Regions from separate parts of the Streptomyces chromofuscus genome, predicted to be linked through region 2. Evidence: predicted binding sites of a transcription regulator. Region 2 holds the regulator's gene; each other region holds the start of a gene.

Region 1 (10,257 bases), 960 kb from region 2:
CCCTGGGCCGCGCCCTGCGGCTGCTCGGCGAGCACGGTGAGGCCCTCACCGCCGACACCCCGGACGCCCGGCTGCACGAGGTCAAGGCCGACCTGCGGCGCGCGCTGGACCTGCTGGAGGAGAGCGTCACCGCCGCCGCGCCCAGCACCCGGTGCGCCGAGCACCCGACGGGGCCCGTGGACGAGAGCGCGCCCGACCTGTGCCTGCTGTGCGAGACCCGGCGCCGCGCCGCCCGGCGCGCCGAGTTCAACGGGCCCGCCGCGCCCGGCCCGCCCACCGGGTCCGCACCCTCCCGGTACGGGGTGCGCGGTGACCGGCCACAGCCCCAGCAGCGGTGGCTGCCGGAGCTGTGGAACGGGCAGGAGTGGCAGTTGTGCGGCACCCCGCGCCGGGACCGGCGGGAGGCCGAGCTGTACCTGGCGGCCCAGCGGCGCGGCTCGCGGCCCGCGATGGCCTACCGGCTGGTGCACGAGTTCACCGATTACGAGGTGCTGCGGGTCTGGGGCACTGCGGTGCGGGTCGACATCGAGCCCATGGGCAACCTGTGACCGGCGGCTGGGGCCTGGCGTTCGGATCACGCCGCTGAGGCGGGGGCCGAACGCCGGGCGGCCCCAGGCCGTCGCGGACTCGGGCAGCGGCCGGGGCGCCGCCGAGAGGGCCGCTCCGGGCGCCCGGCCGCCCGGGTTGTGGCGCGGCAGGAACGACGCGACCACGAAGGCGAGCAGCGCCGCACCCGCGCCGACCGCCGGCACCGTACGGAAGCCGTCCCGCGACGGCAGCGAGAACGCGCGGTCAGCTCAGCGACCCCAACGACGCCGCGTCGTAGGGCGCCAGCTCGTCGAAGCGGCCCGCGAGCACCTTCGCCGCCCACCGCGGGTCCTGCAACAGCGCCCGTCCCACGGCCACCAGGTCGAACTCGTCGCGCTCCAGCCGCTCCACCAGGTTGTCGAGGCTGCCCACCCCGGCACCCTCCCCCTGGAACGCCTTCAGGAACTCCCCGTCCAGACCGACCGAGCCGACCGTGATGGCGGCCTTGCCGGTGAGCTTCCTGGTCCAGCCCGCGAGGTTGAGGTCCGAGCCCTCGAACTCCGGCACCCAGTAGCGGCGCGTGGAGGCGTGGAAGGCGTCGACGCCGGCCGCCGCGAGCGGGGCCAGGACCGCCTCCAGCTCCTCCGGGGTCTCGGCGAGCCTCGCGTCGTAGGCGTCCTGCTTCCACTGCGAGTAGCGCAGGATCACCGGGAACTCCGGCGAGACCGACGCGCGCACGGCGGCCACGATCTCCGCCGCGAACCTGGTGCGGGCCACCGGGTCACCGCCGTAGGCGTCGGTACGGCGGTTGGTGCCGGCCCACAGGAACTGGTCGATGAGGTAGCCGTGGGCGCCGTGCAGCTCCACCCCGTCGAAGCCGATCCGCTCGGCCGCCGCCGCCGCGTCGGCGAACGCCGCGACGACGTCGTCCAGATCCTGGCTGGTCATGGCCCTGCCGGTGCCCTCGGTGCCGTCCAGCCGCAGCCCGGACGGACCGACCGCCGGCGCCTCGGGGTACGGCGGCTTGCCCTGCCGGCGCACCATGCCGATGTGCCACAGCTGCGGCACGATCCTCCCGCCCGCCGCGTGCACCGCCTCGGCGACCTTCGCCCACCCGGCCAGCTGCTCCTCGCCGTGGAAGCGCGGAACGCGGTCGCTCTCACCGGCCGACTCGTGACCCACGTAGGTGCCCTCGGTGACGATCAGACCGACGCCCGCGCCGGCGCGCCGGGCGTAGTACGACGCCACGTCCGCGCCGGGCACACCGCCCGGGGAGAACTGGCGGGTCATCGGCGCCATCACGATCCGGTTGGGGACGGTGAGCCCGCCCACGGTGAACGGGCGGGACAGGACCTGGGCCGCTCGGGAGACGTCGGGGGAGGCGGTGACGGTCACGTGGGGGCTCCTCGGGTGCCGGTTGACGTGGGGACGCACGCGCTTCACCCACAAGGTGCATGCGTGTGCGATTAATGCGCATGCATTGAGCATGCCTCCGCGACAACCACCGGCCACCGGGCGTCATTCCACGCCGCCTCCCCCGTCCGGGTGTGATCCACATCACGAAACGCCCGAGGGCGGCACCCCCTGTCTCCAGGGAGTGCCGCCCTCGGTACCGACGGACGGGTCCGATCCTCGAAAGGATCAGAAGTCCATGTCACCGCCCGGCATGCCGCCGCCGGCCGGGGCCGCGGCCTTCTCCGGCTTGTCGGCGATGACGGCCTCGGTGGTGAGGAAGAGCGCGGCGATGGAGGCGGCGTTCTGCAGGGCAGAGCGGGTCACCTTCGCCGGGTCGATGATGCCTTCCTTGACCAGGTCGACGTACTCGCCGGTCGCGGCGTTCAGGCCGTGGCCCGGGGTCAGGTTGCGCACCTTCTCCACCACGACGCCGCCCTCGAGGCCGGCGTTGACGGCGATCTGCTTCAGCGGGGCCTCCAGGGCCAGCTTCACAGCGGCGGCACCGGTGGCCTCGTCGCCCTCGAGCTCCAGCTTCTCGAACACCTGGGAGGCCTGGAGCAGGGCCACGCCACCACCGGCGACGATGCCCTCCTCGACGGCCGCCTTCGCGTTGCGAACGGCGTCCTCGATGCGGTGCTTGCGCTCCTTGAGCTCGACCTCGGTGGCGGCACCGGCCTTGATGACGGCCACGCCGCCGGCCAGCTTCGCCAGACGCTCCTGGAGCTTCTCGCGGTCGTAGTCCGAGTCGCTGTTCTCGATCTCGGCGCGGATCTGGTTGACGCGGCCCGCGACCTGGTCGGCCGAGCCGGCACCGTCGACGATGGTGGTCTCGTCCTTGGTGATGACGACCTTGCGGGCGCGGCCCAGGAGGTCCAGGGTCGCGTTCTCCAGCTTGAGGCCGACCTCCTCGGAGATGACCTCGCCGCCCGTGAGGATGGCGATGTCGCCGAGCATGGCCTTGCGGCGGTCACCGAAGCCCGGGGCCTTGACGGCGACGGACTTGAAGGTGCCGCGGATCTTGTTGACGACCAGGGTCGACAGGGCCTCGCCCTCGACGTCCTCGGCGATGATCAGCAGCGGCTTGCCCGACTGCATGACCTTCTCCAGGAGCGGGAGCAGGTCCTTGACGTTGGAGATCTTGGAGTTGGCGATGAGGATGTAGGGGTCCTCGAGCGACGCCTCCATGCGCTCCATGTCGGTGGCGAAGTACGCCGAGATGTAGCCCTTGTCGAAGCGCATACCCTCGGTGAGCTCCAGCTCCAGACCGAAGGTCTGGGACTCCTCGACGGTGATGACGCCTTCCTTGCCGACCTTGTCCATCGCCTCGGCGATGAGCTCGCCGATCTGGGTGTCGGCGGCGGAGATGGAGGCCGTGGAGGCGATCTGCTCCTTGGTCTCGACCTCCTTGGCCTGGTCGAGCAGCGCGCCGGAGACGGCCTCGACGGCCTTCTCGATACCGCGCTTGAGGGCCATCGGGTTGGCACCGGCGGCCACGTTGCGCAGGCCCTCACGGACCAGCGCCTGGGCGAGAACGGTGGCGGTGGTCGTACCGTCGCCGGCGACGTCGTCCGTCTTCTTGGCGACTTCCTTGACCAGCTCGGCGCCGATCTTCTCGTACGGGTCCTCGAGCTCGATCTCCTTGGCGATGGAGACACCATCGTTGGTGATCGTGGGGGCGCCCCACTTCTTCTCGAGGACGACGTTGCGGCCCTTGGGGCCGAGCGTCACCTTCACGGCGTCCGCGAGCTGGTTCATGCCGCGCTCGAGGCCGCGCCGCGCCTCCTCGTCGAACGCGATGATCTTGGCCATGTGAAGTGGTCCCTCCAGGACTGGGGGTGATTCCTTCGGACCGCGCCCGCGCCCGCGACGGACGGCTCGCCTGCCTCGTGGTTCCTTGCCCCACCCGGCCTGCGGCCTCACCGACCCGGTCCTTCTTTTGTCACTCTCACCTTCAGAGTGCTAACGCCAATGATTAGCACTCGCCCCTGCCGAGTGCAAGCGCCTCCCGGGATCCGGCCGGGTGCTGCGCCGCCCGCGGACGCCGCGGGCGGCCGACACGCCGAAGGGCCCGCACCCCCGGTGAGGTGCGGGCCCTTCGAACAGAAACGTCACATGCGGTGGTCGCGCGCTTAAGCGGTGACGCGAACCATGTCGGCCTGCGGACCCTTCTGGCCCTGCGAGATCTCGAACTCGACCCGCTGGCCCTCTTCGAGGGTCCGGTAGCCGTCCATCTGGATCGCGCTGTAGTGGACGAAGACGTCCGCACCACCGTCGACCGCGATGAAGCCGTACCCCTTCTCCGCGTTGAACCACTTGACGGTGCCCTGAGCCATGCCTAACTCCCCTATTACTGGCCCTTGCACAGATCCACACTTCGCGGATCCGGGTCAGACCTCGCCCCCCATTCACCGGGGGGCGTGCGCCGGAACGCGTCGACCGCGGCTGAATGTATCTGTCCAACTGCCGTCTGCAACAGGTCAATCGGACGAGAAATCTGGGCACCGATGGTCGGTAATTTACGGAGAATTCACCCGGATTCAGGGCAAGTCGGGCTCCATAAAAGGAGTGAAAGACGCAAAAGAGCCACAAACTTTGGCTACTTCTCATCGCACCGGAGCCGGAACTCATATGCGTCCGGCATGTCGAGCTGTGCCGGGTTCCCCAACTCTACCGCGCTCAACCACACTGAATTGCCCCCTCCGCTTCTCTCACGGAGGGGGCAATTCGACGAACATCGAGTAACCGGCGTTACTCACGGTAAGGCGTCAGCGGTTCAGCCGCCCGCCACCGCCGGAATGATCGAAACTCCGACACCGTCCGGAGTGGCCGTCTCCAGCCCCTGCTCGAAACGGACGTCGTCGTCGTTGACGTAGACGTTGACGAACCGGCGCAGCTTGCCCTGGTCGTCCAGGACCCGGGCGGCGATACCCGTGTGGTTCTTCTCCAGGTCCTGGATGACCTCGCCGAGGGTGGCCCCCTCGGCGGTGACCTCGGCCCGACCACCCGTGTAGGTGCGCAGGATGGTGGGGATGCGGACGGTGACGCTCACGTGGGAACCTCCGGTCGGACGAGTTGCTCAGGGGCGCGGGGAACTGACGACGACGGTGGGCGAGGCCTCAGACGAGCCCGGCCTCACGGAACGACTCGAGGCTGGGCCGAATGGTCGCGGTGAGCCCCGTACCCGCCACCGCGTCCAGCGTCTTCAGACCGTCGCCGGTGTTCAGCACGACGGTCGTCAGCGACGGATCCAGCACGCCGTTCTCGATCAGCTTGCGCGTGACCCCGACGGTCACCCCGCCCGCGGTCTCCGCGAAGATCCCCTCGGTCCGCGCCAGCAGCTTGATCGCGTCCACGACCTGCTCGTCCGTCACATCCTCCACCGCGCCGCCGGTCCGCCGGGCGACGTCCAGCACGTACGGCCCGTCGGCCGGGTTGCCGATGGCCAGCGACTTGGCGATGGTGTTCGGCTTCTGCGGCCGCACGACGTCGTTGCCCGCCTTGAACGCGGTCGACACCGGGGAGCAGCCCTCCGCCTGCGCGCCGAAGATCTTGTACGGCTTGTCCTCGACCAGCCCGAGCTCGATCAGCTCCTGCAGACCCTTGTCGATCTTGGTGAGCTGCGAGCCGGAGGCGATCGGCACCACGATCTGGTCGGGCAGCCGCCAGCCGAGCTGCTCGCAGATCTCGTACGCCAGGGTCTTGGAACCCTCCGCGTAGTACGGCCGCAGGTTGACGTTGACGAAACCCCAGCCCTCGCCGGCCGGGTCGCCGATCAGCTCGGAGCAGAAGCGGTTCACGTCGTCGTAGTTGCCCTCGATGCCCACGAGTTCGCCGCCGTAGACCGCGGCCATGACGACCTTGCCCTGCTCCAGGTCGTGCGGGATGAACACGCAGGAACGGAAGCCGGCCCGGGCCGCGGCGGCGCCGACGGCGCCGGCCAGGTTGCCGGTGGAGGAGCAGGAGAGCGTGGTGAAGCCGAACGCGCGGGCGGCCTCCAGGGCCTGGGCGACCACGCGGTCCTTGAAGGAGTGCGTCGGGTTGCCCGAGTCGTCCTTGACGAAGAGCTTGCCGGTCTCGACGCCGAGCTCGCGCGCCAGGTTGTCGGCCTTCACGAGCTTGGTCCAGCCGGGGTTCAGGTTCGGCTTGCCGGCCACGTCCGCCGGGACGGGCAGCAGCGGCGCGTACCGCCAGATGTTCGCGGGTCCCGCTTCGATGCGCTTTCGCAGTTCCTCGGCGCCGTACGCGGAGAAGTCGTAGGCGATCTCCAGCGGGCCGAAACACTCCTCGCACGCGAAGACCGGGCCGAGCGGGACGCGATGGCCGCACTCGCGACAGGACAGCGCCGCGGCGGGACCGAGATCGACGGTGGGATTGCTGGTGCTGCTTTCGACAGTCTGCACAGCCATGTGAGGCGAGGCCCTTTCTCCTCATCTTCCTCACGACGCATCTCGCCGTGAGACGGATTTGGCACCTTCCCTAGCCGGGAGCCTCGCGGAGCGATCAAGAATGATCTACGAGAACCGACTGGAGGGTTGCCGGGGCTTCAACGGGCCGTTTCCCTCTGCCCCTCTGGATGAGCTGTATGTGGTTGTTGAGCGCCGATCGACGCCGACGACCCCCGACATGCGATGGTCACCAGCGTTGTTCAAGACTGTAACCGAAGGCCAGGACAGTTGAGATAGTCGTCCGAACCGCGAGATGGATCACAGAACACGTCCGTTCGCCGAGAGAACGCGAAGGAGCAGCAGACCGTGCTGGAAGAAGTCGAGCGCTGGCTGACCACCCGCTCCTGGTCGCTGACCGATCGCCCGCTGCACAAGATCCTGGCCGCGAAGCGCGCCACCGGCCAGTCGGTCAGTGTCGTGCTGCCCGCACTCGACGAGGAGGAGACCGTCGGCGACATCGTCGCCGCGATCCGGCGCGACCTCGTCGAGCAGGTCCCGCTGGTCGACGAGCTCGTCGTGGTCGACTCCGGGTCCACCGACCGCACCGCCGAGGTGGCCGCCGCGGCAGGCGCCCGGGTGGTGCACCGCGACGCGATACTCCCGCGCATCCCGGCCGTCCCCGGCAAGGGCGAGGTGCTGTGGCGCTCCCTGCTGGTCACGCGCGGCGACATCGTCTGCTTCATCGACGCGGACCTGAGGGAGTTCTCCTCGGACTTCGTCACGGGCATCGTCGGCCCGCTGCTCACCGACCCGGACGTCGACCTCGTCAAGGGGATGTACGACCGTCCCCTGGGCGGCGCGGCCGGGCAGGGCGGCCGGGTGACCGAGCTGATGGCCCGCCCGCTGCTGAACCTGCACTGGCCGCAGCTGGCCGGCTTCGTCCAGCCGCTCGGCGGCGAGTACGCGGCGCGGCGCTCGCTGCTGGAGCAGCTGCCGTTCCCCGTCGGGTACGGCGTGGAGCTGGGCATGCTGGTGGACGCCCTGCACCTGGTCGGCCTCGACGCCCTCGCGCAGGTGGACGTCGGGGTGCGCAAGCACCGGCACCAGGACGGGCAGGCGTTGGGCCGGATGGCGGCGGCGATCTACCGCACGGCCCAGCTGCGTCTGGCCCGCGGCCACCTCGTCCGCCCCTGCCTCACCCAGTTCGAGCGGGTGGAGGAGGGGTTCGAGCCGCGCACCTACTCGGTGGACACGGAGGAACGGCCGCCGATGGTGGAGATCGCGGAGTACGCGGCCCGGAAAGTGGCCTGACCGTTGTATACGGTCACCCGCCGGGCTCGAACCGTACGTTTGAGCGGTTACGGAGAGGGCTAGGTTGAGGCGTATGGCTTCGACGCACGGTCCTGCACAGGTACTGGTCGCCTCCAACCGGGGCCCGGTTTCGTACGAGGTGCGCGAGGACGGCTCGCTGCACGCCAAACGCGGCGGCGGCGGGCTGGTCTCCGGCCTCTCCGCGATCGGTCCGGACGCCGGCGCGCTGTGGGTGTGCTCCGCCCTCGGCGACGGCGACCGCGAGGCGGTGCGGCGCGGGGTCGGTGAGTCCGGGGTGCGCATGCTGGACATCCCGGCGGACGTGCACGCCGACGCCTACAACGGCATCGCGAACTCCGTGCTGTGGTTCGTGCACCACATGCTGTACCAGACGCCGCTGGAGCCGGTCTTCGACGCCGATTTCCGGCGGCAGTGGGCGTCGTACGAGGCGTACAACCGGGCGTTCGCCGAGGCGCTGGCCCAGGAGGCGGCCGAGGGGGCGGCGGTGCTGGTGCAGGACTACCACCTGACGCTGGTGCCGGGGATGCTCCGCGAGCTGCGGCCGGACGTGCGGATCTCCCACTTCTCGCACACGCCGTGGGCGCCGCCGGAGTACTTCCGGATGCTTCCGGACGACGTCGCCGGACAGTTGCTGCGGGGCATGCTGGGCGCGGACCGGCTGGGCTTCCTCACCCACCGCTGGGCGGACGCCTTCACGGCGTGCTGCGAGGCGTTCGCCGGAGGGCTCGGGGACACGCGGGTGGGCGTGCACGGCCTCGGTGCCGACGCCGACTTCCTGCGCAAACGGTCGCGCGAGGCCGACGTCGAGGAGCGGATGACGGCGCTGCGGGCGGAGATCGGCGAGGGCCGCAGGGCGATCGTCCGCGTCGACCGCACCGAACTGTCGAAGAACATCGTGCGCGGGCTGCTGGCGTACCGGCAGCTCCTCGACGACCGCCCCGAGTGGCGCGAGCGGGTCGTGCACGTCGCCTTCGCCTACCCCTCGCGGCAGGACCTCGCCGTGTACCGCGACTACACGGCCGAGGTGCGGCGGCTGGCGGACGAGATCAACGAGCGGTACGGCACCCCGGGCTGGACGCCGGTCGTCCTCCACGTGAAGGACGACTTCGCCCGCTCCCTGGCCGCCTACCGGCTCGCGGACGTGGCACTGGTGAACCCGATCCGGGACGGCATGAACCTGGTCGCCAAGGAGGTGCCGGTCGTGTCCGACGAGGGGTGCGCGCTGGTGCTGTCCCGCGAGGCGGGGGCGTACGAGGAGCTGCGCGAGGACGCGATCGAGGTGAATCCGTACGACATCACCGGCACGGCCGACGCCCTGCACGAGGCGCTCACCATGCGGGCCGGGGAACGCGCCGAGCGGACGAAGCGCCTGGCCGCGGCGGCCACCGCGCTCCCGCCGACCCAGTGGTTCCTCGACCAACTGAACGCCTTGCGCGAACACCCCACCGGCTGAACGGCCCGCGCGAGCGGGGCGCCGGCTGAACGTCCTGGGTGGGCAGCCGGGCTTGTGGGCGCGCCGTACGAGCGGCCGGGGCCGCCGCGTGTCGTGGGCCGTCAGTCCTTCAGGTGCGCCGCGAGGCCCGCCAGCAGGGCCACGACCCCCTTGGGGCCGTCGACCACCAGGTCCGCCTGCTCGCGCAGCTCGGTCACCTCGTCGCTGCCGCTGCACACCAGCAGGCCGGGGGTGCCGGCGGAGCGGAGCTCGCCGACCGCCGCGTACGCGGGGAGGTCGCCGAGGTCGTCGCCGGCGTAGAGGACGGACTCGGCGCCGAGTTCCCCGACGTACTGCAGGAGCGCGACGCCCTTGTCCATGCCCGGCGGGCGCAGTTCCAGCACCATCCGTCCGGGCTCGACGATCAGGCCGTGCCGGGCGGCGAGGTCGAAGAGGGGTGCGCGCAGGGCGTCGAACGCGGCCTGCGGGTCGGCGGCACGGCGGGTGTGGACGGCGATCGCGCGGCTCTTGTCCTCGATCCACGTGCCGGGTCCCGCGCCGACCCGGTCGAGCAGGCCGGGCAGTTCCTCACGCACGGCCGCGACCCCGGGGTGCGGCGCCGGGGCGCTCACCTCGCCGCTGACGGCGTCCCAGCGTTCGGCGCCGTAGTGGCCGAGGACGACGAGGTGCTCCAGGCCGTCGACGCCCGCGAAGCCGCCGTGGCGTACGGCGACGTCGGCCGGCCGGCCGGTGATCACCGCGACGGCGGCCACCTTCGGGGCGAGCACCGCGAGCGCCGGTACGGCGTCCGGGTGCGCGCGGGCCTGCTCCGGGTCGGGCACGATCGGGGCGAGCGTCCCGTCGAAGTCGAGCGCGATCACCGCCTTGCCGGGCCGTGCGAGGAGCGCGTCGAGCCCGGCCCGCCCGGCGGGGGTGGCGGGCGTCGGGAGAGTATTGCCGGTTTCGGTCTCGTGGCTGCCCATACGGCGACCTTATCGATCCGGGGCCGCGCGCCGGACCGGGCCCGGGGCCGGTCCGGCGATTCCCCGCGTCGTCCGGCGAGGGCGGACGGGCGTGGGCGGACGGGCCCTAGCGTTCCGCCCGGCGCCGCTCCCGTATCCGCCG
Region 2 (10,257 bases):
GGGTGACCGAGCGGCGCAGCGGCTCGCGCCAGTTCGACGACGGGGACGGGCTGGCGGCGGCGCTGGCGGGGTGCGCGGGGATGAGCGCCGAGGCGATCGCCGAGCGGATCAGGCGGCTGGTGCACGACTTCGGCGGGCGTCCGCCGGAAGACGATCTGGCGCTGCTGGTGCTCCAGGCCGAGTGACGCCCCGCGTACGGGACAATGGGGGACATGCCTTCCGCACTTCCCGACGGCGAGCCCGTCCCCGACGACGGCGCGCTGCCCCCCGCCGCGCTCGCCGGGGCGGCCGACCGACCCCTCGGGTTCTACCTGCACGTCCCCTACTGCGCGACCCGCTGCGGCTACTGCGACTTCAACACCTACACGGCGACCGAGCTGCGCGGCACGGGCGGCGTGCTCGCCTCGCGCGACAACTACGCCGACACGCTGATCCACGAGATCCGGCTGGCCCGCAAGGTGCTCGGGGACGACCCGCGCGAGGTGCGGACGGTCTTCGTCGGGGGCGGTACGCCGACACTGCTGGCCGCCGACGATCTCGTACGGATGCTGGGGGCGATCCGGGAAGAGTTCGGGCTGGCGGCGGACGCCGAGGTCACGACGGAGGCGAACCCGGAGTCGGTTGACCCGGCGTACCTCGCGGCGCTGCGGCAGGGCGGCTTCAACCGGGTGTCCTTCGGAATGCAGAGCGCGAAGCAGCACGTGCTGAAGATTCTCGACCGCACGCACACCCCCGGCCGCCCCGAGGCGTGCGTCGCGGAGGCCCGGGCAGCCGGGTTCGACCATGTGAACCTGGACCTGATCTACGGCACGCCGGGGGAGTCCGACGACGACTGGCGGGCCTCGCTGGACGCGGCGCTGGGAGCGGGGCCGGACCACATCAGTGCCTACGCGCTGATCGTGGAGGAGGGCACGCAGCTGGCCCGGCGGATCCGCCGGGGCGAGGTCCCGATGACCGACGACGACGTGCACGCCGACCGGTACCTGATCGCGGAGGAGCGGCTGTCCCAGGCCGGTTTCGACTGGTACGAGGTGTCCAACTGGGCCACCTCGGACGCCGCCCGCTGCCTGCACAACGAGCTGTACTGGCGGGGCGCCGACTGGTGGGGCGCGGGGCCGGGCGCGCACAGCCACGTCGGCGGTGTGCGCTGGTGGAACGTGAAACACCCCGGCGCCTACGCCGCCGCCCTGGCGGCCGGCCGCTCACCCGGCGCCGGCCGCGAACTGCTCTCGGACGAGGACCGCCGCGTGGAGCGCGTCCTGCTGGAGCTGCGGCTGCGCGACGGCGTGCCGCTGAGCCTGTTGCGCGCGGACGGTCTGCGGGCCGCGCGCCGGGCCCTGTCCGAGGGCCTGCTCCAGCAGGGCCCGTACGAACAGGGCCGTGCGGCCCTCACCCTGCGCGGGCGACTGCTGGCGGACGCCGTGGTGCGGGACCTCGTGGACTGATCACTCCGGCGGGTGAATCGGTGCGGAACGCGGGTTCGGTCCCTAACCTGGTTCGTAGGCTGCCGCCGACAGTGCGCGGCGGATGCGGAGGGCCACGGAGATGACCGCTGTGGATGATCGCCGGGTGCATGAGGCGTTCGAGAACCTTGTCGTTCCCGAGGGCTTCAAGGCCGAGCTCATCCGGGGGGAAATCGTGATGATGGCCGGACCCGACAAGGTCCACAACCGCATCGTGCAGTTCGTGCAGGACCAGATTCCCTCGGATCGCTGGGAACGGCTTCAGACCCAGGACGTGGCCTTTCCGCGCGAGGAGAGCGAGCCCCAGCCCGATCTGGTGGTCATGGAGGCGGGCGCCGACGACAGCCCCGGACGGCTGGTGCCCGCACCGGCGGTGACCATGCTGGTCGAGGTCGTTTCCCGAACCAGCGTGCATCGGGACTACGTGGAGAAGCGGTCGATCTACGCCGCCGGTGGCGTGCCGGTCTACCTGATCATCGACCCCTTCGAAGCGAGGTGCCTGGTGCTGACGGAGCCGACGGGGACCGGGTTGTCGGCGGACTACCAGAGCAACCGCACACGCAAGTTCGGGGACCGAGTGCACCTGCCGATCATCGGCGTCGACCTGGACACGAGCCGGTTCGGCACTCTTCCATCGCTCAAGGCGCCGTGACGAAGTCGATCAGTTCCTCCACGCGGCCGAGCAGCTCGGGTTCCAGGTCCTTGTAGGAGCGCACCCGCGACAGGATCGCCTGCCAGGCCGCGCCGGTGTTCTCCGGCCACCCCAGAGCCCGGCACACCCCCGTCTTCCAGTCCTGCCCGCGTGGTACGCGGGGCCACGCCGCGATGCCCAGCGACGCCGGCTTCACCGCCTCCCAGATGTCGATGTACGGGTGGCCCACCACCAGGGCGTGCTCGCTGGTCACCGACTCCGCGATGCGCCACTCCTTCGTGCCCGGCACCAGGTGGTCCACCAGGACGCCCAGCCGCGCGTCCGGGCCCGGCGCGAAGGACTCCACGATCGCCGGGAGGTCGTCGACACCCTCCAGGTACTCCACGACCACGCCCTCGACGCGCAGGTCGTCGCCCCAGACCTTCTCCACGAGCTCGGCGTCGTGCCGGCCCTCGACGTAGATGCGGCCGGCGCGGGCCACCCGGGCACGGGCGCCGGGGACGGCGACCGAGCCGGAGGCGGTACGGGTCGGACGCACCGGACCGGAGGACGGCCGCACGAGCGTCACCACCCGGCCCTCCAGCAGGAAGCCCCGTGGCTCCAGCGGGAACACCCGCTGCTTGCCGAACCGGTCCTCCAGGGTCACCGTGCCCGCCTCGCAGCGGATCACCGCGCCGCAGAAACCGGTGCCGGGCTCCTCGACGACCAGGCCGGGCTCCGCGGCGACCTCCGGGACGGGCCGGGGCTTCTTCCACGGAGGGGTCAGATCCGGAGAGTACTGGCGCATTCGCATGACGATATGGACAGGCCCTTGCGTCATCCGTGCGACACGCCGAACCGGACGGCGAGGGCGTCGCGCTGGCGCCGCACGAACGCCGCGTCCACCACCGCTCCGTGACCGGGCACGTACAGTGCGTCCTCACCCCCCAGGTCGAGCAGCCGGTCGAGGGCGGCGGGCCAGTGCGACGCCACGGCGTCGGGACCCGCCTGCGGCTCCCCCGACTCCTCGACCAGATCGCCGCAGAAGACCACCTCCGGCTCGCCCGGACGCTCCCCGGGGACCAGCACCACCAGGTCGTACGCGGTGTGCGCCGGGCCCACGTTCGCCAGCAGCACCTGCCGGCCGGGGCCCAGGTCGAGGGTCCACTCGCCGCAGACGTGATGGCGGGGCGGGACCAGCGTGTCGGCCGCCTCCTGCGCCGCCGCAGCGTCCAGACCGTGGTGGACGGCGTCCGCGCGGAGTTCCTCACGTCCGCGCCGGCCGCCGAGCACGGAGTCGATGCCGACCGCGCCGAACACCTCGACCCCGGCGAACGCCGCCGCGCCCAGCACGTGGTCGAAGTGGGGGTGGGTCAACGCGAGATGGGTCACACGGTGACCGGCCAGCGCCTCCGCCCGCGCCCGCAGCGCCGCCCCCTCCGCGAGGCTCGACCCCGCGTCGATCAGCAGCGCCGCGCCCCGGCCGACCACCAGCCCCACCGTGCAGTCCCAGCCGGGCAGCCGGCAGCGCCCGACGCCGTCCGCGAGCCGCTCCCAGCCCACCTCTTCCCAAGTCACGCTCATACCGCGACGCTAGGCCCTGTCGCCGTGTTCGCGCCTGCCCGGCCGCGCGAACGGCTTGATCGCGGCGACAGGGCGTGCGGTACGCCCCCACCCGGCACGACCTCCGGGGACCGGCCTTGCCGGAGGCGTACCCGGCGGCCGTACACTGGGCCGGTAAGGCTGGCACTCGCCTGCGTCGAGTGCCAGGGGGAAGCGCCAAGGGGACGACGTGCTGGAGGTGTGCGCGGATGCTCAGTGAACGAAGGCTGCAGGTACTGCGCGCGATCGTCCAGGACTACGTCGGCACCGAGGAGCCGGTCGGTTCCAAGGCGCTCACCGAGCGGCACGGCCTCGGCGTCTCCCCGGCGACCGTGCGCAACGACATGGCCGCCCTGGAGGACGAGGGATACATCGCCCAGCCGCACACCAGCGCCGGGCGCATCCCCACCGACAAGGGCTACCGGCTCTTCGTCGACAAGCTCGCCGAGGTCAAGCCGCTGACCGCGCCGGAGCGGCGCGCGATCCAGAACTTCCTCGATGGCGCCGTCGACCTGGACGACGTGGTGGCCCGCACCGTGCGGCTCCTCGCGCAGCTGACGCGGCAGGTCGCCGTCGTGCAGTACCCGTCACTGACCCGGTCCACCGTGCGGCACGTGGAGTTGCTCTCGCTGGCGCCGGCGCGCGTGATGCTGGTGCTGATCACCGACACCGGGCGGGTCGAGCAGCGGATGGTCGACTGCCCGGCGCCGTTCGGCGAGGCGTCGCTGGCGGATCTGCGGGCGCGGCTGAACAGCCGGGTCGCGGGCCGCCGTTTCGCGGACGTGCCACAGTTGGTGCAGGATCTGCCGGAAGCCTTCGAGCTGGAGGACCGCGGCACGGTCCAGACGGTGCTCTCCACCCTCCTGGAGACGCTCGTCGAACAGACCGAGGAGCGGCTGATGATCGGCGGCACCGCCAATCTGACCCGCTTCGGACATGACTTCCCCCTCACCATCCGCCCCGTCCTGGAGGCGCTCGAGGAGCAGGTCGTGCTCCTCAAGCTCCTGGGCGAGGCGAAGGATTCGGGCATGACCGTGCGCATCGGGCACGAGAACGCCCATGAGGGACTCAACTCCACGTCGGTGGTGTCGGTCGGCTACGGTTCGGGCGGCGAGGCAGTCGCCAAGCTCGGCGTGGTCGGACCGACCCGCATGGATTACCCGGGAACGATGGGAGCGGTACGCGCAGTGGCACGGTACGTCGGACAGATCCTGGCGGAGTCGTAAGTGGCCACGGACTACTACGCCGTTCTCGGCGTGCGCCGCGACGCGTCGCAGGAAGAGATCAAGAAGGCCTTCCGGCGGCTCGCACGCGAGCTGCACCCGGACGTCAATCCCGATCCGAAGACGCAGGAGCGGTTCAAGGAGATCAACGCCGCTTACGAGGTGCTGTCGGACCCGCAGAAGAAGCAGGTCTACGACCTCGGCGGCGACCCGCTGTCGCAGGCCGGCGCGGGCGCCGCGGGCGGCTTCGGCGCGGGTGGCTTCGGGAACTTCTCGGACATCATGGACGCGTTCTTCGGCACGGCGTCGCAGCGCGGGCCGCGCTCGCGCACCCGCCGGGGCCAGGACGCGATGATCCGTATCGAGGTCGAGCTGGACGAGGCGGCCTTCGGCACGACGAAGGACATCCAGGTCGACACGGCCATCGTCTGCTCCACGTGCAGCGGCGAGGGAGCGGCGCCGGGGACCTCGGCGCAGACGTGCGACATGTGCCGCGGGCGCGGTGAGGTGTCGCAGGTCACTCGGTCCTTCCTGGGCCAGGTCATGACCTCGCGCCCCTGCCCGCAGTGCCAGGGCTTCGGCACCGTCGTGCCGAACCCGTGCCCGGAGTGCGCGGGCGACGGCCGGGTGCGTTCCCGGCGCACGCTGACGGTGAAGATTCCGGCCGGTGTCGACAACGGCACGCGCATCCAGCTCGCCGGTGAGGGCGAGGTCGGGCCCGGTGGCGGTCCGGCCGGCGACCTCTACGTCGAGATCCACGAGCTGCCGCACTCGACCTTCCAGCGGCGCGGCGACGACCTGCACTGCACGGTCACGATCCCGATGACGGCGGCGGCCCTCGGCACGAAGGTGCCGCTGGAGACCCTGGACGGCCTGGAGGAGGTCGACATCCGGCCCGGCACCCAGTCCGGCCAGTCGATCCCGCTGCACGGCCGGGGCGTCACGCACCTGCGCGGCGGCGGCCGCGGCGACCTCGTCGTCCACGTCGAGGTCCAGACCCCGACCAAGCTGGACGTGGAGCAGGAACGACTCCTGCGGGAGCTGGCCAAGCTCCGCGGCGAGGAACGACCTCAGGGACAGTTCCAGCCCGGGCAGCAGGGGCTGTTCTCGCGGCTGAAGGACGCGTTCAACGGGCGCTGACGGCTGCTGACGGATGGTGCCGAGGCTGCGCCGAGACGCGGCCGGGGGACCGGCGGGTGTCCCCGGGCAGGCACCGTCAGCCGGGCAGCGGGGGCTGTTTCCCGCGGCCGAAGAACGCGTTCGACGGGGTGCCGTCGGCATATGCCGGACGGCAGCCCGGATTCGGACTTGTTCGGAGGACGTGACAACATGCCGTCATGTCCTCCGCACTGACCGATCTCTTTCCGCTTCCGATCGTGCAGGCCCCCATGGCGGGCGGCGTCTCCGTGCCGCGGCTCGCCGCGGCCGTGTCCGAGGCCGGCGGGCTCGGATTCCTCGCGGCCGGTTACAAGACGGCCGACGGCATGTACCAGGAGATCAAGCAGGTGCGGGGGCTGACCGCCCGCCCCTTCGGCGTGAACCTGTTCATGCCGCAGCCCGACGTCGCGGAGCCCGCCGCCGTCGACGTCTACGCCCATCAGCTGGCCGGAGAGGCCGCCTGGTACGAGACCGAGCTCGGCGACCCCGACAGCGGCCGGGACGACGGTTACGACACCAAGCTCGCGGTGCTGCTGGACAACCCGGTGCCGGTGGTCTCCTTCCACTTCGGCGTGCCCAGCCGTGAGGTCCTGGACTCCCTCCGCCGCGTCGGCACCCTCACCCTCGTCACCGCCACCACGCCCGACGAGGCCCGGGCCGTCGAGCAGGCCGGCGCCGACGCCGTGATCGTGCAGGGTGCCGAGGCCGGCGGCCACCAGGGCACGCACCGGGACATCCCCGAGAACGACGGCTCCGCCATCGGCCTGCTCTCCCTGATCGGCCAGATCCGCGAGGCGGTCGGCCTGCCGCTCGTCGCCGCCGGCGGCATCATGCGCGGCAGCCAGATCGCCGCCGTCCTGGCGGCCGGCGCGAGCGCCGCGCAGCTCGGCACGGCGTTCCTGCCCACCCCCGAGTCCGGCGCGAGCGCCGTGCACAAGCAGGCGCTGACCAACCCGCTGTTCGTCCGTACGGCACTCACCCGCGCCTTCTCCGGCCGCCCGGCCCGCGGCCTGGTCAACCGCTTCCTGCGCGAGCACGGCCCGTACGCCCCCGCCGCCTACCCCGAGGTCCACCACCTCACCTCCCCGATCCGCAAGGCCGCGGCGCGGGCGGGCGACGCGCAGGGCATGGCGCTGTGGGCCGGCCAGGGCCACGGGATGGCGCGTGAGCTGCCCGCCGGGGAGCTGGTGCAGGTGCTGGCGGCCGAGCTCACCGCGGCCACGACGGCGTTGTCCTCCGGGAGCGCCGGATGACCGCTCCGGTCTTCGTCGTCGAGCACTTCCGCGCGGGCGACGGCGGACGGTACGTCCTCGACGGGCCCGAGGGCCGGCACGCGGTCTCCGTGAAGCGGCTGCGGCCCGGCGAGGACGTGGTCCTCACCGACGGGGCCGGGCGCTGGGCGGAGTGCGTGGTCGTGGACACCGAGGGCAAGGACCGGCTGATCGTCCACATGGACTCGGTGTCCGAGGAACCGGTGCCCGAACCTCGCATCACGGTCGTCCAGGCCCTGCCCAAGGGGGACCGGGGCGAGCTGGCCGTGGAGACCATGACCGAGGTCGGGGTCGACGCGATCGTGCCCTGGCAGGCCGCCCGCTGCATCACCCAGTGGAAGGGCGACCGCGGAGCGAAGTCCCTGGCCAAGTGGCGGGCCACCGCCCGCGAGGCCGGCAAGCAGTCCCGCCGGGTGCGCTTCCCCGAGGTCGCGGACGCGGCGACGGGCAAGCAGGTCGCCGCGCTGCTCGCCGGGGCCGGCTTCGCCGCCGTACTGCACGAGAGCGGTGAGGAACCGCTGGCCGCCGCCGAACTGCCCACCGAGGGCGAGATCGTGCTGGTCGTCGGACCCGAAGGAGGCGTCTCCCCGGAGGAGTTGTCGCTCTTCGCGCAGGCCGGGGCGCGTGCCTACCGGCTCGGGCCGACCGTGCTGCGCACCTCGACGGCCGGTACCGCGGCGGCGGCGCTGCTGCTCGGCCGTACCGGACGCTGGTCCTGATCCCCGCGCGGGAGGACGTCATGGAACTCGCCCAAGTCAGGCTCCTGGTCAGCGACTTCGCCGCCTGCTACCGCTTCTACGCCGATGTCCTCGGCCTGAAGCCGCAGTCGGGTGCGACCGAGGGACCGTACGAGAGGTTCAGCCCCGCGACGGGCTCGGCGGGCATCGCGCTGCAGGACCGCGCGATGATGGCGGACCTGATCGGCGAGGTGAACGACACCGCGACGGGCCACCGTTCGCTGGTGGTCCTGCGCGTCGACGACCTCGACACCTACTGCGAGCGCATCACGGCCCGCGGCGCGACCCTCCTGCACGGCCCGGCCCCCACGACGGACCGCATGCGCACCGCCCACCTCAAGGACCCGGAGGGCAACCTGGTGGAACTCCAGGAGTGGCAACTCCTCAACATCTGACGGCGACGGCCTCCCGCCGGCGTACCGGGTGGCCGTATGCGCCCTACCGCGGTGGCCGGGGTGGTGGCAGGCTGCCGTTCATGGGGGTATCGCGGTGGGTCGGGAGCCGTCCTCGCATGCGGCGGGCGGCCGGGGTGGCGGTGGTCGTGGTGGCCGGTGCGGGCGGGCTGGTGGCGTGTGAGCCGGGTGCCCTGAGTTCCATGACCGTGGCCTACACGACGGACGAGCTGGTGACCCGGGAACTCGAGCGGCGCGAGGCGGATGTGCAGTGGCTCAGCTGCACCGCCCACTACGGCGACCGCGGCGGGCCGGCACCGTCCGCGAGCGCCGGCACCGTCGCGGACGTCGACTGCGAGGGGCAGACCTCCGACGGCAGGGAGATCACCGTCACCGGCAGGGTGACCCGCGCGGTCGGCGGCGCCTGCGTGCGCGGCGACCTCACCGCGCGGATCGACGGCAAGCAGTGGTTCCGGGTCAGCGGACTGGGCGACTGCGACGCCACCTCCGCCCCGCCCGTCGGCACCCCGCCCGGAGGTGGCCCCACCACCACGGTGACCGTCACCAGGACCGTGTACTGCCGCAGCGCTCCCACGTGCTGGCCCGAGGGCAAATAGCAGGTGGGGCAAGTGATCCAAACCCCTGTGCGCGGGCCCCGCGCCTGCGTAGGGTGACCTGGTGACCCAGTCCGCAGTGCCCGCGTATCTCCGGTTTCCGCATGTCCAGGGCGAGTTGGTGACCTTCACCGCCGAGGACGACGTCTGGCTCGCGCCGCTCGACGGTGGGCGGGCCTGGCGGGTCAGCGCCGACAACGTGCCGGTGACCCAGCCGCGTATCTCGCCCGACGGCACCACCGTCGCCTGGACCTCAACCCGTGACGGCGCGCCCGAGGTGCACGTCGCGCCCGTCGACGGCGGTCCCGCCAGACGCCTGACCCACTGGGGCAGTTGGACGACCCGGGTGCGCGGCTGGACCCCCGACGGGCAGGTGCTCGCCCTCACCACCCACGGCCAGGCCACCCTCCGCCGCACCTGGGCGCACGCCGTGCCGCTCGACGGCGGACCCCCGACCCGGCTGCCGTACGGCCCGGTCGGCGGGGTCGCCCACGGCCCGCACACCGTGCTGCTGTCCGCGCCGATGGGCCGGGAGGCCGCCGCCTGGAAGCGGTACCGGGGCGGTACGGCGGGCAAGCTGTGGATCGACCGGGACGGCGACGGCGAGTTCGTACGGCTGCACGAGGAGCTGGACGGCAACGTCGAGTACCCGGCCTGGGCCGGCGACCGTATCGCGTTCCTGTCCGACCACGAGGGCACGGGCGCTCTGTACTCCTCCCTCGCCGACGGCTCGGACCTGCGGCGGCACACGCCGCTCGACGGCTTCTACGCCCGGCACGCGGCGAGCGACGGCACCCGGGTCGTGTACTGCAGTGCCGGTGAGCTGTGGCTGCTGGACGACCTCGACGGCGCCGAGCCGCGCCGCCTCGACGTCCGGCTCGGCGGGCAGCGCACCGACCGTCAGCCGTACCCGGTGAACGCCTCCCGCTGGTTCGGGTCGGCGTCCCCCGACCACACCGCGCGCGGCAGCGCGGTCGCCGTGCGCGGCGGGGTGCACTGGGTGACCCACCGCTCCGGCCCCGCCCGCGCGCTGGCCGCCGAACCCGGCGTCCGGGCCCGGCTGCCGCGCACCTTCCGCGCCGAGGGCGAGGAATGGGTGGTGTGGGTGACGGACGCCGAGGGCGAGGACGCCCTGGAGTTCGCGCCCGCCACCGGGCTGACGCCGG
Region 3 (10,257 bases), 2.1 Mb from region 2:
GGCGACAGGACGGCGCCAGGAAAGTTTTCCAGGAATTCTCGGCGGAGGTGTCGATCCGGGCGGGCGCCGTTCGACGCATGGGTGAAAGGCACCGACCACCCACTACCGAGGGAGCCACCATGCCCCGCTACCTGTCACTCGTGCGGATCGACGAGAAGAACGCCCCCGCCGAGGGCCCCAGCCCCGAGCTCATGCAGCGGATGGGCGAGCTGATCGAGGAGATGACCAAGGCCGGCGTGCTGCTCGACACCGCCGGGCTGACCCCCACCGATCAGGGTGTCCGCGTGCATGACGAGGGCGCCACCGCCGCCTGCCACGCCCGCGCGTACACGTACGAGAAGACCGACTGGGCGAGCATCGCGAGGCTGCACGGCCTGCTCGCGGCCCGCGCCCCGTCCCCGGTCGTCGAACTCAACCGCGCGGTGGCCACTCGCCATGGCCGAAGGCCCGGCTGCGGCCCTGGACGTCGTCGACGCCCTGTCCGCCGTACCCGCCCTGCGCGACTACCACCGGCTGCCGAGCGTCCGCGGCGACCTGCTCGCCCGCCTCGGCCGCCCGACGGAGGCCCGCGCGGAATCACACGCGCGGCGTTCCTGGCCCGCAACGAACGCGAGCGGGAACTGCTGGAGGCTCGGGCACGGGAATGTGGCTGACCCGATCGGGGCACGATCACTCATTCGGTTGATCGTCACCGGTTACGGACCGTCAGGAGCCGCGCTCTCGTAGCGTCGCGGTGTCGCTTGTGCCGTAATGGCGCCCGCGCCCACACTTGTTAGGAGGAGGTGCTTCACGATGACCGCTCTCGCAGAAGAGGTGGCTCCGGTGGTGGCAGACCAGCCGGTGTCCGATCTGGACGAGGTCCTGTGGCAGGCGTGGAAGGCCATGGATCTCCCCGAGGGCTACCGCGCCGAGATCATCGAGGGGGCCATCGAGGTGTCGCCTACCGGTCGCCGTCGTCATACCGTGCTGATTGGCCGACTCCGTAGGGCGCTGGACGCGCATCTCGCGAGCAGCGGTTACGCAGCGCACCATGACGGCAACGTCATCCACCGCCACAAGTCCTGGATCCCCCACCTCTTCGTAGCCCCCCTCGACCTCGACGAGATCCCCGATGAGGAAGGCCTCGGCGTGGACGCCGCCGGCGTCGAGATGGTCGTCGAGGTCACTTCACCCGGACACCGCAACCTCCAGCGCGACAGGGTCCGCAAGCGCCGTGAATACGCCCGGGCGGGCATCCCCCTGTACGTGATCGTCGACGACTTCGATGACGACGGAGCCGTTGTCGTTCTGACCTCCCCCGACCCGAAGAAGGCCAAGTACACCGACGAGCACCGCGTTCCCTACGGCACGGACGCGGTGATCCCCGAAGGTCCGGCCAAGGGCTTCGCGATCGGCAAGGCGATCACCGCGTCCTGACCTCCGTCAGCCCGACGGGTGGCCGATCAGCATCGTCGGCGCGCCCGCCACCCGCGTCAGGAACACCGTCGCGGAGTGCGGCCCCTGCGGCTTCACCTTCCTGCGCAGCTCCTCCGGCTCCACCGCCGACCCCCGCTTCTTCACGGTCAGGATTCCCACCTCCCGCTCCCGCAACAGGGCCTTCAGCCTCTTGACGTTGAAGGGGAGCCGATCCGTGATCTCGTAGGCGGTGGCGTACGGCGTCGGGCGCAGTTCGTCGGCCGTGACGTACGCGATCGTCTCGTCGATCAGCCCGCCGCCCACCTCTGCGGCCACCTCGGCGACCAGGTGGGCGCGGATGACGGCCCCGTCCGGCTCGTACAGGAAGCGGCCGACGGGACGCACGGCGGGATTCGGCAGGCCGCGGGAGCGGAGGGTGCGCGGGCCGGGCAGGAGGGTGGCGCGCACCAGGCCGGGCTCGGTGCCGAACCACAGCACCGCCTCCTTCACGTCCCCGCCGTCCGAGATCCACTCCGCCTCGGCGGCGCCCGGCACGGCCTCGTGCGGGATGCCGGGGGCGACCTTGAGGGCGGCGTGCGGGGCGGTCTCGGCCACCCGTACGGCCCAGGAGAGCGGCGGCGAGTAGGCCTCCGGGTCGAAGATGCGGCCCCGGCCGCCCCGGCGCGCCGGGTCCACGAAAACCGCGTCGTACGCCGACACGTCCACCTCCGTGACGTCCGCCTCGCGCACCTCGATCAGCCCGTCCAGCCCCAGGGCCTCGGCGTTCGCCCGCGCGGCGGCCGCCGTCAGCGGGTCGCGGTCCACGGCGAGGACGCGGATCCCTGCGCGGGCGAGGGCGATCGCGTCCCCGCCGATGCCGCAGCACAGGTCCGCCACGGACGTCACGCCCAGCTCGCCGAACCGCCGGGCGCGGTACGCGGCCACGCTCGCCCGCGTCGACTGCTCGACGCCGTTGGGGGTGAAGTACATCCGTTCCGCGTCCGCCGCCCCGAACTTGGCCACCGCCCGTTGCCGCAGCCGCGCCTGGCCGAGCGCCGCCGACACCAGCTCGGCCGGGTGGTCGCGGCGCAGCCGGGTGGCGACGGCGAGTTCCTGCGCGGGGTCCGTGCCGCGCACCTCGTCGAGGAGGGCCCGGCCTTCGGGGGTGAGGAGAGGGGCGAGGTCGTTCACCGGGTCATTGTCGGCCAGTCGGTGGACGGTGTGCTTCCGGCGGCGGTGTCGGCGGGGGTTCGGGGACGGGGCCTGGGAGGATCCGGCCCCATGCGAGCAGTAGTACAAAATGACAAAAATAGGTCTTGGTGGCGCCGGAGGGGTACGACCGTCAGGGCCTCGGTTGCCGTCCTGACCGCCGCCGCCCTCGCCTCGGGCTGCGCGCGGGCCGACGACGAAGCGCCCCCGCCCCTCAAGGCGCCCCCGGCCCGCGCGCTGGACGGCTACGCCGCCAAACTCCGCGCCGACCATGCCGCCCTGGTCGCCGCCGCGAAACGCTGGGGGCTGCAGAGGACCCCGCTCAGGCCGCCGCCCCCGCCCGCGAAGAAGCCGGCGATCACCACCCGGGCCGGCTTCGAGGTGGACCGACACGAGGAGCAGGGCCTCCCGCCGGTCTTCACCACCGTCCCCACCCGCCAGAAGGTCGTCTTCCTGACGATCGACGACGGCGCGGAGAAGGACCCGGCGTTCCTGCGGATGATGACCGACCTGCGCATCCCGTACACCGCGTTCCTCAGCGACTACCTGGTGAGCGAGAACTACGGCTACTTCCGCCGGATGCAGGCCGGGGGAGTGGGTCTGAACAACCACACGCTCAACCACCCGTACCTGCCCGACCTGTCCTACACCGAGCAGAAGCACGAGATCTGCGGCATGCAGGACGTCGTCGAAAGGCGCTACGGCAAACGCCCGCTGCTGTTCCGCCCGCCCTACGGCAACTACAACTCCGACACGCTGCGCGCCGCCCGGGACTGCGGCATCGAGTACGTGCCGCTGTGGAACGAGGAGGTCTTCGTCGACCGCTGGGACTACCGGGAGTGGGACCGCGACATCCACCCCGGCGACATCGTCCTCAGCCACTTCCGGGGCGAGGACGACTGGGACGGCCGGATGCCCGACATGATCCGCGTCTTCCTCGACAAGGTCACGGCCAAGGGGTACGCGGTGGCCCGCCTGGAGGACTACCTGTGACTCGGCGTGTGCGGGTGGCTCGGGCCGCGGTGCTCCTGGCCCTGCTCTCCGGCTGCGCCCTGCCCGACGTCCCGACCGAGCGGTCCGGCGCCGAGGCGGGGGCGCCACCCGGCTCGGCCGCCTCGCACCTCCCGCCCCACCGCCGGTGGGGCCTGCCCTCGCCGCTGCCTGCGGCCCCCTCGCCCAGGCGCCACGTGTCACGCCCGGCGGACGGGCTCCCACCGGTCCTGGACCACGTCCCGACGCCCCACGATGTGGTCTTCCTCACCTACGACGACGGCGCCGAGAAGGACCCGCGGTTCGTCGACATGGTCCGGGAGCTGCGGCTCCCGGTCAGCATGTTCCTCACCGACAGCGTCGCCGGGCCCGGGTACGGCCACTTCGCGCGCCTGCGCTCGGTCGGCGCGAGCGTGCAGAACCACACCCTCGACCACGCGGCCCTGCGCGGGCTGCCGTACACCGGCCAGCGCGCCGAGATCTGCGGGCAGCAGGACAAGCTCCGCGCCCGGTTCGGCGTCCGCCCGCACCTGTTCCGCCCGCCCTACGGCACGTACGACACGACGACCCGCCGGGCGGCCGGGGACTGCGGCATCGCGGCGATCGTGCTCTGGCGGGCCACGATGCACGCCGACGACCTCACCTTCACGAAAGGCCCCGCCCGCCTCCGCCCGGGCGACATCGTCTCGGTCCCCTCCACGGAGACCCCGAGCCCGATGCTCCGCGAACGCACCACCCGGCTGCTGAGGCGCGTACAGGAGGCGGGCCTGACGGTGGGGCGCCTGGAGGACTATCTCTGAGGGGCGGCGCACATCCGGCCCGTCCGGCACGTGCCCTGCCCGGACGGCGTCAGAAGACGGCTCCGGACGCCGACGCGCCGCGGGCAATTGGCACTCCGCTTGACCGAGTGCTAATCGCGGTCATAGTCTCGGCTCTGGCACTCCCCACTGGAGAGTGCCAAACACGCGACGGGCAGGTCCGGCACCCGCGACGACGGATCCACCTGGTCGCCACCTCAGACAGTTAACCCCGTGAGATCTCCGAAGGGGGAGGTCGGATCGTGACGACCGCCAGCTCCAAGGTTGCCATCAAGCCGCTCGAGGACCGCATCGTGGTCCAGCCGCTGGACGCCGAGCAGACCACGGCCTCTGGCCTGGTCATTCCGGACACCGCCAAGGAGAAGCCCCAGGAGGGCGTCGTCCTGGCCGTGGGCCCGGGCCGCTTCGAGGACGGCAACCGCCTTCCGCTCGACGTCAAGGTCGGCGACGTCGTTCTGTACAGCAAGTACGGCGGCACCGAGGTGAAGTACAACAACGAGGAGTACCTCGTCCTCTCGGCTCGCGACGTGCTCGCGATCATCGAGAAGTAGTTCACCCCCAGCACACCGCTTTTTCGAGCTGCGCCCCTGGCCCCCGCGACCGATAACGAAGCCGGGCGCCCGGGGCGCAGTCTCTTTACCGCAGACTTTCCGAGAGGGCTCCCGCTGCCATGGCGAAGATCCTGAAGTTCGACGAGGACGCCCGTCGCGCCCTCGAGCGCGGCGTCAACAAGCTCGCCGACACGGTCAAGGTGACGATCGGCCCCAAGGGCCGCAACGTCGTCATCGACAAGAAGTTCGGCGCCCCCACCATCACCAACGACGGCGTCACCATCGCCCGCGAGGTCGAGGTCGAGGACCCGTACGAGAACCTCGGCGCCCAGCTGGTCAAGGAGGTGGCGACCAAGACCAACGACATCGCGGGTGACGGTACGACCACCGCGACCGTGCTGGCCCAGGCGCTGGTCCGCGAGGGCCTGAAGAACGTCGCCGCCGGCGCTTCCCCGGCCGCCCTGAAGAAGGGCATCGACGCCGCCGTCGCCGCGGTCTCCGAGGACCTGCTCGCCTCGGCCCGGCCGATCGACGAGAAGTCCGACATCGCCGCCGTCGCCGCGCTGTCCGCCCAGGACCAGCAGGTCGGCGAGCTCATCGCCGAGGCGATGGACAAGGTCGGCAAGGACGGTGTCATCACCGTCGAGGAGTCCAACACCTTCGGTCTGGAGCTGGACTTCACCGAGGGCATGGCCTTCGACAAGGGCTACCTGTCGCCGTACTTCGTGACGGACCAGGAGCGCATGGAGGCCGTCCTCGACGAGCCGTACATCCTCATCCACCAGGGCAAGATCTCCGCCATCGCGGACCTCCTGCCGCTGCTGGAGAAGATCATCCAGGCCAACTCCTCCAAGCCGCTGCTGATCATCGCCGAGGACGTCGAGGGCGAGGCCCTCTCCACCCTCGTCGTGAACAAGATCCGCGGCACCTTCAACGCCACCGCGGTGAAGGCCCCCGGCTTCGGCGACCGCCGCAAGGCGATGCTCCAGGACATGGCGGTCCTCACCGGCGCCACGGTCATCTCCGAGGAGGTCGGCCTCAAGCTCGACCAGGTCGGTCTGGACGTGCTCGGCTCCGCCCGCCGCGTCACCGTCGCCAAGGACGACACCACCATCGTCGACGGTGCCGGCAAGTCCGCGGACGTGCAGGGCCGCGTGGCGCAGATCAAGGCCGAGATCGAGAACACCGACTCCGACTGGGACCGCGAGAAGCTCCAGGAGCGCCTCGCGAAGCTGGCCGGCGGCGTGTGCGTGATCAAGGTCGGCGCCGCCACCGAGGTGGAGCTGAAGGAGAAGAAGCACCGTCTGGAGGACGCCATCTCCGCGACCCGCGCCGCGGTCGAGGAGGGCATCGTCTCCGGTGGGGGCTCCGCGCTCGTCCACGCCGTCAAGGTCCTCGAGGGCAACCTCGACAAGACCGGCGACGAGGCCACCGGTGTCTCCGTGGTCCGCAAGGCCGCCGTCGAGCCGCTGCGCTGGATCGCCGAGAACGCCGGCCTCGAGGGCTACGTCATCGTCTCCAAGGTCGCCGAGCTGGAGAAGGGCAGCGGCTACAACGCCGCCACCGGTGAGTACGGCGACCTGATCAAGTCCGGCGTCATCGACCCGGTCAAGGTCACCCGCTCCGCCCTGGAGAACGCCGCCTCCATCGCCTCCCTGCTGCTGACGACCGAGACCCTGGTCGTCGAGAAGAAGGAAGAGGAGCCGGAGGCCGCCGCCGGTCACGGCCACGGTCACGGCCACGCGCATTGACGCCCAGCGGCCATGGCGAGGCCCGGCACCCCGAGGGGTGCCGGGCCTCGCCCGTTTTCCGCGCCGACCCGAACGAGCGGCTCTAGCGCTCCAGCTCCTCGAAGACGCCCAGCTGTTCCATCAGCCCCATCCGGTCGTACTCCCACCATCCCTCGACGAGCTTCCCGTCCCCGCCGCAGCGGAAGACGGTCGTCCCCGACATGGTGACCTCCTTGCCCGTGGGCGCGATTCCCAGGAACTCGCCCTTGTGCGTGCCCCGCCAGAACCACCGCGCGCACACCCGGTCGCCCGCGGCGATCAGGTCCTCGATGCTGAACTCGAAGTCGAAGCCGTCCCGCCAGACCCGCATGTCGCGCCGGATGTGATCCATCCCGATCGCGTCGTCGACGTTCGCCGGGTTGTGGTCGTGGTAGTGCTCCTGCATCACCTCGTCGAGCGGCGGCAGCTCCCCGGGAGTCCCGATCAGCTCGAAGAACCGCCGCACCGTGGCGCTGAACATCTGCTGGTCCCGGACCACGTCCAGGTCCGTGAACGTCGGTGTCTCGTCGCAGAGCGCGACCATCTCCTGGAAGATCCGATCGGTCTCCGGAAGCGTGGAGTTGCGCATCGCCTCCTCGTACGACGGGAACTCCACGATCTCGATGAAGTGCGACGCGTCGGCGCGGTCCTTCGCGATCACACTGTGCGTCGCCGTCCGCTTCCCCTTGGTCTGCTGGACCCATGCGTCCATCAGCCGATCCAGCTCCTGGAACCGGCTGGTCTTGCAGTCGATGACCTGCACGAATGTCATTGCCGCCGCCTCCCGTCCCCGTCCCGGTCAACGCGTCCATTGTCCCACCGGGGCCGCCCGGCGCCTGGGGTCGCCGGGGCCCCATGACGCCGTGCGCCGGTGGGACGCGCGCGGTCGAAGGCGGCCGGCGACGGCCGGGACCCGGGACGGCAACGCGCCCGCTGCCACGCGGTCATCGGGCGACGGCTCGGTCGTGGGGGACGGGCACGTCGGGCCGGCCGTCACCGGAAGGGGGGCGCGCCGCGGGGCGGGCTCGCAACTGGTCGTGCGCAGAGGGCAGTCGGCCCAGCCGGCCGACATCCGCACCGGCCGAGTCCGGTTCGGCGTACGCCTGATGGCGAGCGAGAGCCCGAGCGGGCAGGACACCCATCGTCCCGCACACCGCCGGCCGATCCGGCGGGGGAGATCCTGCCCGGCGACGTGACGGCCGACCGGGACAGGGCGGTACGGAGGCGGACGCCGTCCCGGTGCGGGCCCTGATCACCACCGGGGCACGAGCGCAGGGCGCGCCGCACCGGCCTCGACGCCGGGTGGGCTTCTGAGCCGGATCGGCTTCTGCGGTGTGCCCTTCTACCGGTGTGCCCTTCTACCGGTGTGCCGGACTTTGCGGCGTGCAGACTTCTGCGGCATGCCGGCTCGACGCCGTGTCGGCTTCCATGCCGGGCGAACTTCCAGGCCGGGCCCGCCTCGGTGCCGGGCCGACGAGGCCGACGGGCGGTGCCACCGACGGGCTGTGCCACCGGCGGGCCCTGTCACGACGGGCGCTGTCACGACGTGCCCTGTCACGACGGGCCCTGTCACGACGGGCCCTGTCACCGACGACCCCTCCCACAACGGGCCCCGCCAGGACGCGCCCCACCGCGACGAGCCCTACTGAGGCCCGTATGTGCGTCCCGCGCGTGAGGCCACCCCGCCCAGCAAACCCCGCGGCGCCACCTTCACCACGCCCATGATGGCCTTGTACCGCGGGTCCGGAATGGACAGGGTCTTCCCCCGCGCCAGATCCGACAGCGCCGCCGCCACCAGCTTGTCCGCGTCGAGCCACATCCAGCCCGGGATGTTGTCCGTGCCCATGCCGGCGCGCTGGTGGAACTCGGTGCGGACGAAGCCGGGGCACAGGGCCATCAGCCGGACCCCGCTGCCCGCCAGGTCGCGGGCCGCCCCCTGGGTGAACTGGACGACCCAGGCCTTGGACGCGCCGTACGTGCCGCGCGGGAGGAAGGCCGCGACCGAGGCGACGTTCACGACGCCCCCGCGTCCCCGCTCCCGCATCGCCTCGGTCGCCGCCGACGTCAGCCGGAGCACCGCCTCGCAGTGCACCTTGAGCATCTTCAGCTCGTCGGCCATGGACACGTCGAGATAGCGGCCCTTGTTGCCGAAGCCGGCGTTGTTGATCAGGAGGTCGACGGGGTTCTTGCGGTCGGCGAGGCGGGCGGCGACCGCTTCGATGCCGGAGTCCGTCGCCAGGTCCGCCGTGAGGACCTCCGCCTCGATGCCGTGCCGGTCGTGCAGTTCGGTCGCCTGCTCGCGGAGGCGCTTGGTGTCGCGGGCCACCAGGACGAGGTCGTGCCCGTCCGCCGCCAGCCGCCGCGCGAACGCGGCGCCGATTCCCGCCGTCGATCCCGTAATCAGAGCCGTTGTCATGGGCCAAGGGTAGTGACCCGGGCGGTACGCCGACGGCGGCCGATCGTGAAGCTTTCGCGGGTGATGCCCGCGTGACCTGCGGTCAGGCCTGCTGCGGCGCCGTGTACGTGCGCGCCCTCCCCAGCAATTCCGGGTGCAGGGCCGCGCCCGCCTCCAGCAGCCGGGGCAGCAGCGCGCGCTGGGTCGTCCCCGCGAGGAAGGTGAGCGCGACGGTCACCTCGTGGTCCGGCCGGTGCACGATCTCGACCGGGTCCCCCGCACGGATCAGCCCGGGCTCCAGCACGCGCAGGTACGCCCCGGGCCTGGCCCGTTCCGTGAAGCGCTTGACCCACTTCGGTTCACCCAGATGGCCCTGGAAGGTGCGGCAGGGGATCCGGGGAGAGGTGATCTCCAGCAGCACCTCGCGTCCGACCCGCCAGCGCTCGCCGATCAGCGCGCCGGAGACGTCGAGGCCCGACGTCGTGAGGTTCTCGCCGAAGGAGCCGTTGGCCAGCGGGCGCCCCAGCTCGCGCTCCCACGCGTCGAGGTCCTCGCGCGCCATCGCGTACACGGCCTGGTCGTCTCCGCCGTGGTGCCGTGTGCTGCACACCGCGTCCCCGGCCAGCCCGCTCGCCCCGACGCCCTTGGGACCGGGCGCCGCGACCCGTACGGGCTCGTCGACCGGGCGCTTGTCGATCCCGGTCACGCCGTCGGGGTGGTCCGTGTACGGAACGGCCTTCGCCCGGCCGAGATTCACAGAGAGAAGCCTCATGGCGGCACGGTAAGCGACAAAAACCAAAGTGTCGACGCATTATTCGGCGCCGTACCCAAGATGCGCTTATGCTCGGAGCGTGATCGAGGCCCGTCATCTGCGCGTTCTGCGCGCCGTCGCCACCACCGGCTCCTTCTCCGCCGCGGGACGCGAGCTCGGCTGCACCCAGCCCGCCGTCAGCCAGCAGATGAAGGCGCTGGAGACGTCCGTGGGGACGCCCCTGCTGGTGCGCACGGGCCGCGAGATGCGGCTGACGCAGGCCGGCGAGGCGCTCGTCCGGCACGCCTCGGGCATCCTCGCCGGCCTCACCGCGGCCGAGGAGGAGGTCGCCGCGATCGCCGGGCTGCGTGCCGGGCGG

The links. The regulator HrcA, encoded in region 2, represses chaperone genes, less so after heat shock. The targets are predictions, from matches to a motif close to TTNGCACTCNGNNNNNCNGAGTGCNAA.
Region 1: the regulator HrcA is predicted to act here: its motif matches at 3,956-3,982, upstream of groL (chaperonin GroEL).
Region 3: the regulator HrcA is predicted to act here: its motif matches at 4,482-4,508, upstream of groES (co-chaperone GroES).

Annotation. Positions count from the first base shown of each region.
Region 1 is NZ_CP063374.1:3,687,827-3,698,083, forward strand. It holds gene IPT68_RS16505 (hypothetical protein) at 1-548, shown strand, start outside; gene IPT68_RS16510 (NADH:flavin oxidoreductase) at 793-1,923, opposite strand; gene groL (chaperonin GroEL) at 2,170-3,792, opposite strand; gene IPT68_RS16520 (cold-shock protein) at 4,113-4,316, opposite strand; gene IPT68_RS16525 (MoaD/ThiS family protein) at 4,757-5,032, opposite strand; gene thrC (threonine synthase) at 5,100-6,389, opposite strand; SAM riboswitch class I at 6,408-6,563, opposite strand; gene IPT68_RS16535 (glucosyl-3-phosphoglycerate synthase) at 6,735-7,679, shown strand; gene IPT68_RS16540 (alpha,alpha-trehalose-phosphate synthase (UDP-forming)) at 7,753-9,153, shown strand; gene otsB (trehalose-phosphatase) at 9,255-10,115, opposite strand; gene IPT68_RS16550 (DUF3263 domain-containing protein) at 10,222-10,257, opposite strand, start outside.
Region 2 is NZ_CP063374.1:2,724,064-2,734,320, reverse strand. It holds gene IPT68_RS12280 (SpoIIE family protein phosphatase) at 1-185, shown strand, start outside; gene hemW (radical SAM family heme chaperone HemW) at 213-1,445, shown strand; gene IPT68_RS12270 (Uma2 family endonuclease) at 1,546-2,115, shown strand; gene IPT68_RS12265 (DUF3097 domain-containing protein) at 2,102-2,902, opposite strand; gene IPT68_RS12260 (MBL fold metallo-hydrolase) at 2,932-3,678, opposite strand; gene hrcA (heat-inducible transcriptional repressor HrcA) at 3,906-4,922, shown strand; gene dnaJ (molecular chaperone DnaJ) at 4,923-6,059, shown strand; gene IPT68_RS12245 (nitronate monooxygenase) at 6,257-7,330, shown strand; gene IPT68_RS12240 (16S rRNA (uracil(1498)-N(3))-methyltransferase) at 7,327-8,067, shown strand; gene IPT68_RS12235 (VOC family protein) at 8,088-8,480, shown strand; gene IPT68_RS12230 (hypothetical protein) at 8,681-9,094, shown strand; gene IPT68_RS12225 (S41 family peptidase) at 9,156-10,257, shown strand, end outside.
Region 3 is NZ_CP063374.1:4,792,860-4,803,116, forward strand. It holds partial or broken gene IPT68_RS21770 (RNA polymerase subunit sigma-24) at 294-653, shown strand; gene IPT68_RS21775 (Uma2 family endonuclease) at 793-1,416, shown strand; gene IPT68_RS21780 (THUMP-like domain-containing protein) at 1,423-2,586, opposite strand; gene IPT68_RS21785 (polysaccharide deacetylase family protein) at 2,677-3,597, shown strand; gene IPT68_RS21790 (polysaccharide deacetylase family protein) at 3,594-4,394, shown strand; gene groES (co-chaperone GroES) at 4,655-4,963, shown strand; gene groL (chaperonin GroEL) at 5,083-6,714, shown strand; gene IPT68_RS21805 (ester cyclase) at 6,797-7,504, opposite strand; gene IPT68_RS21810 (SDR family NAD(P)-dependent oxidoreductase) at 8,375-9,148, opposite strand; gene IPT68_RS21815 (MOSC domain-containing protein) at 9,231-9,899, opposite strand; gene IPT68_RS21820 (LysR family transcriptional regulator) at 9,979-10,257, shown strand, end outside.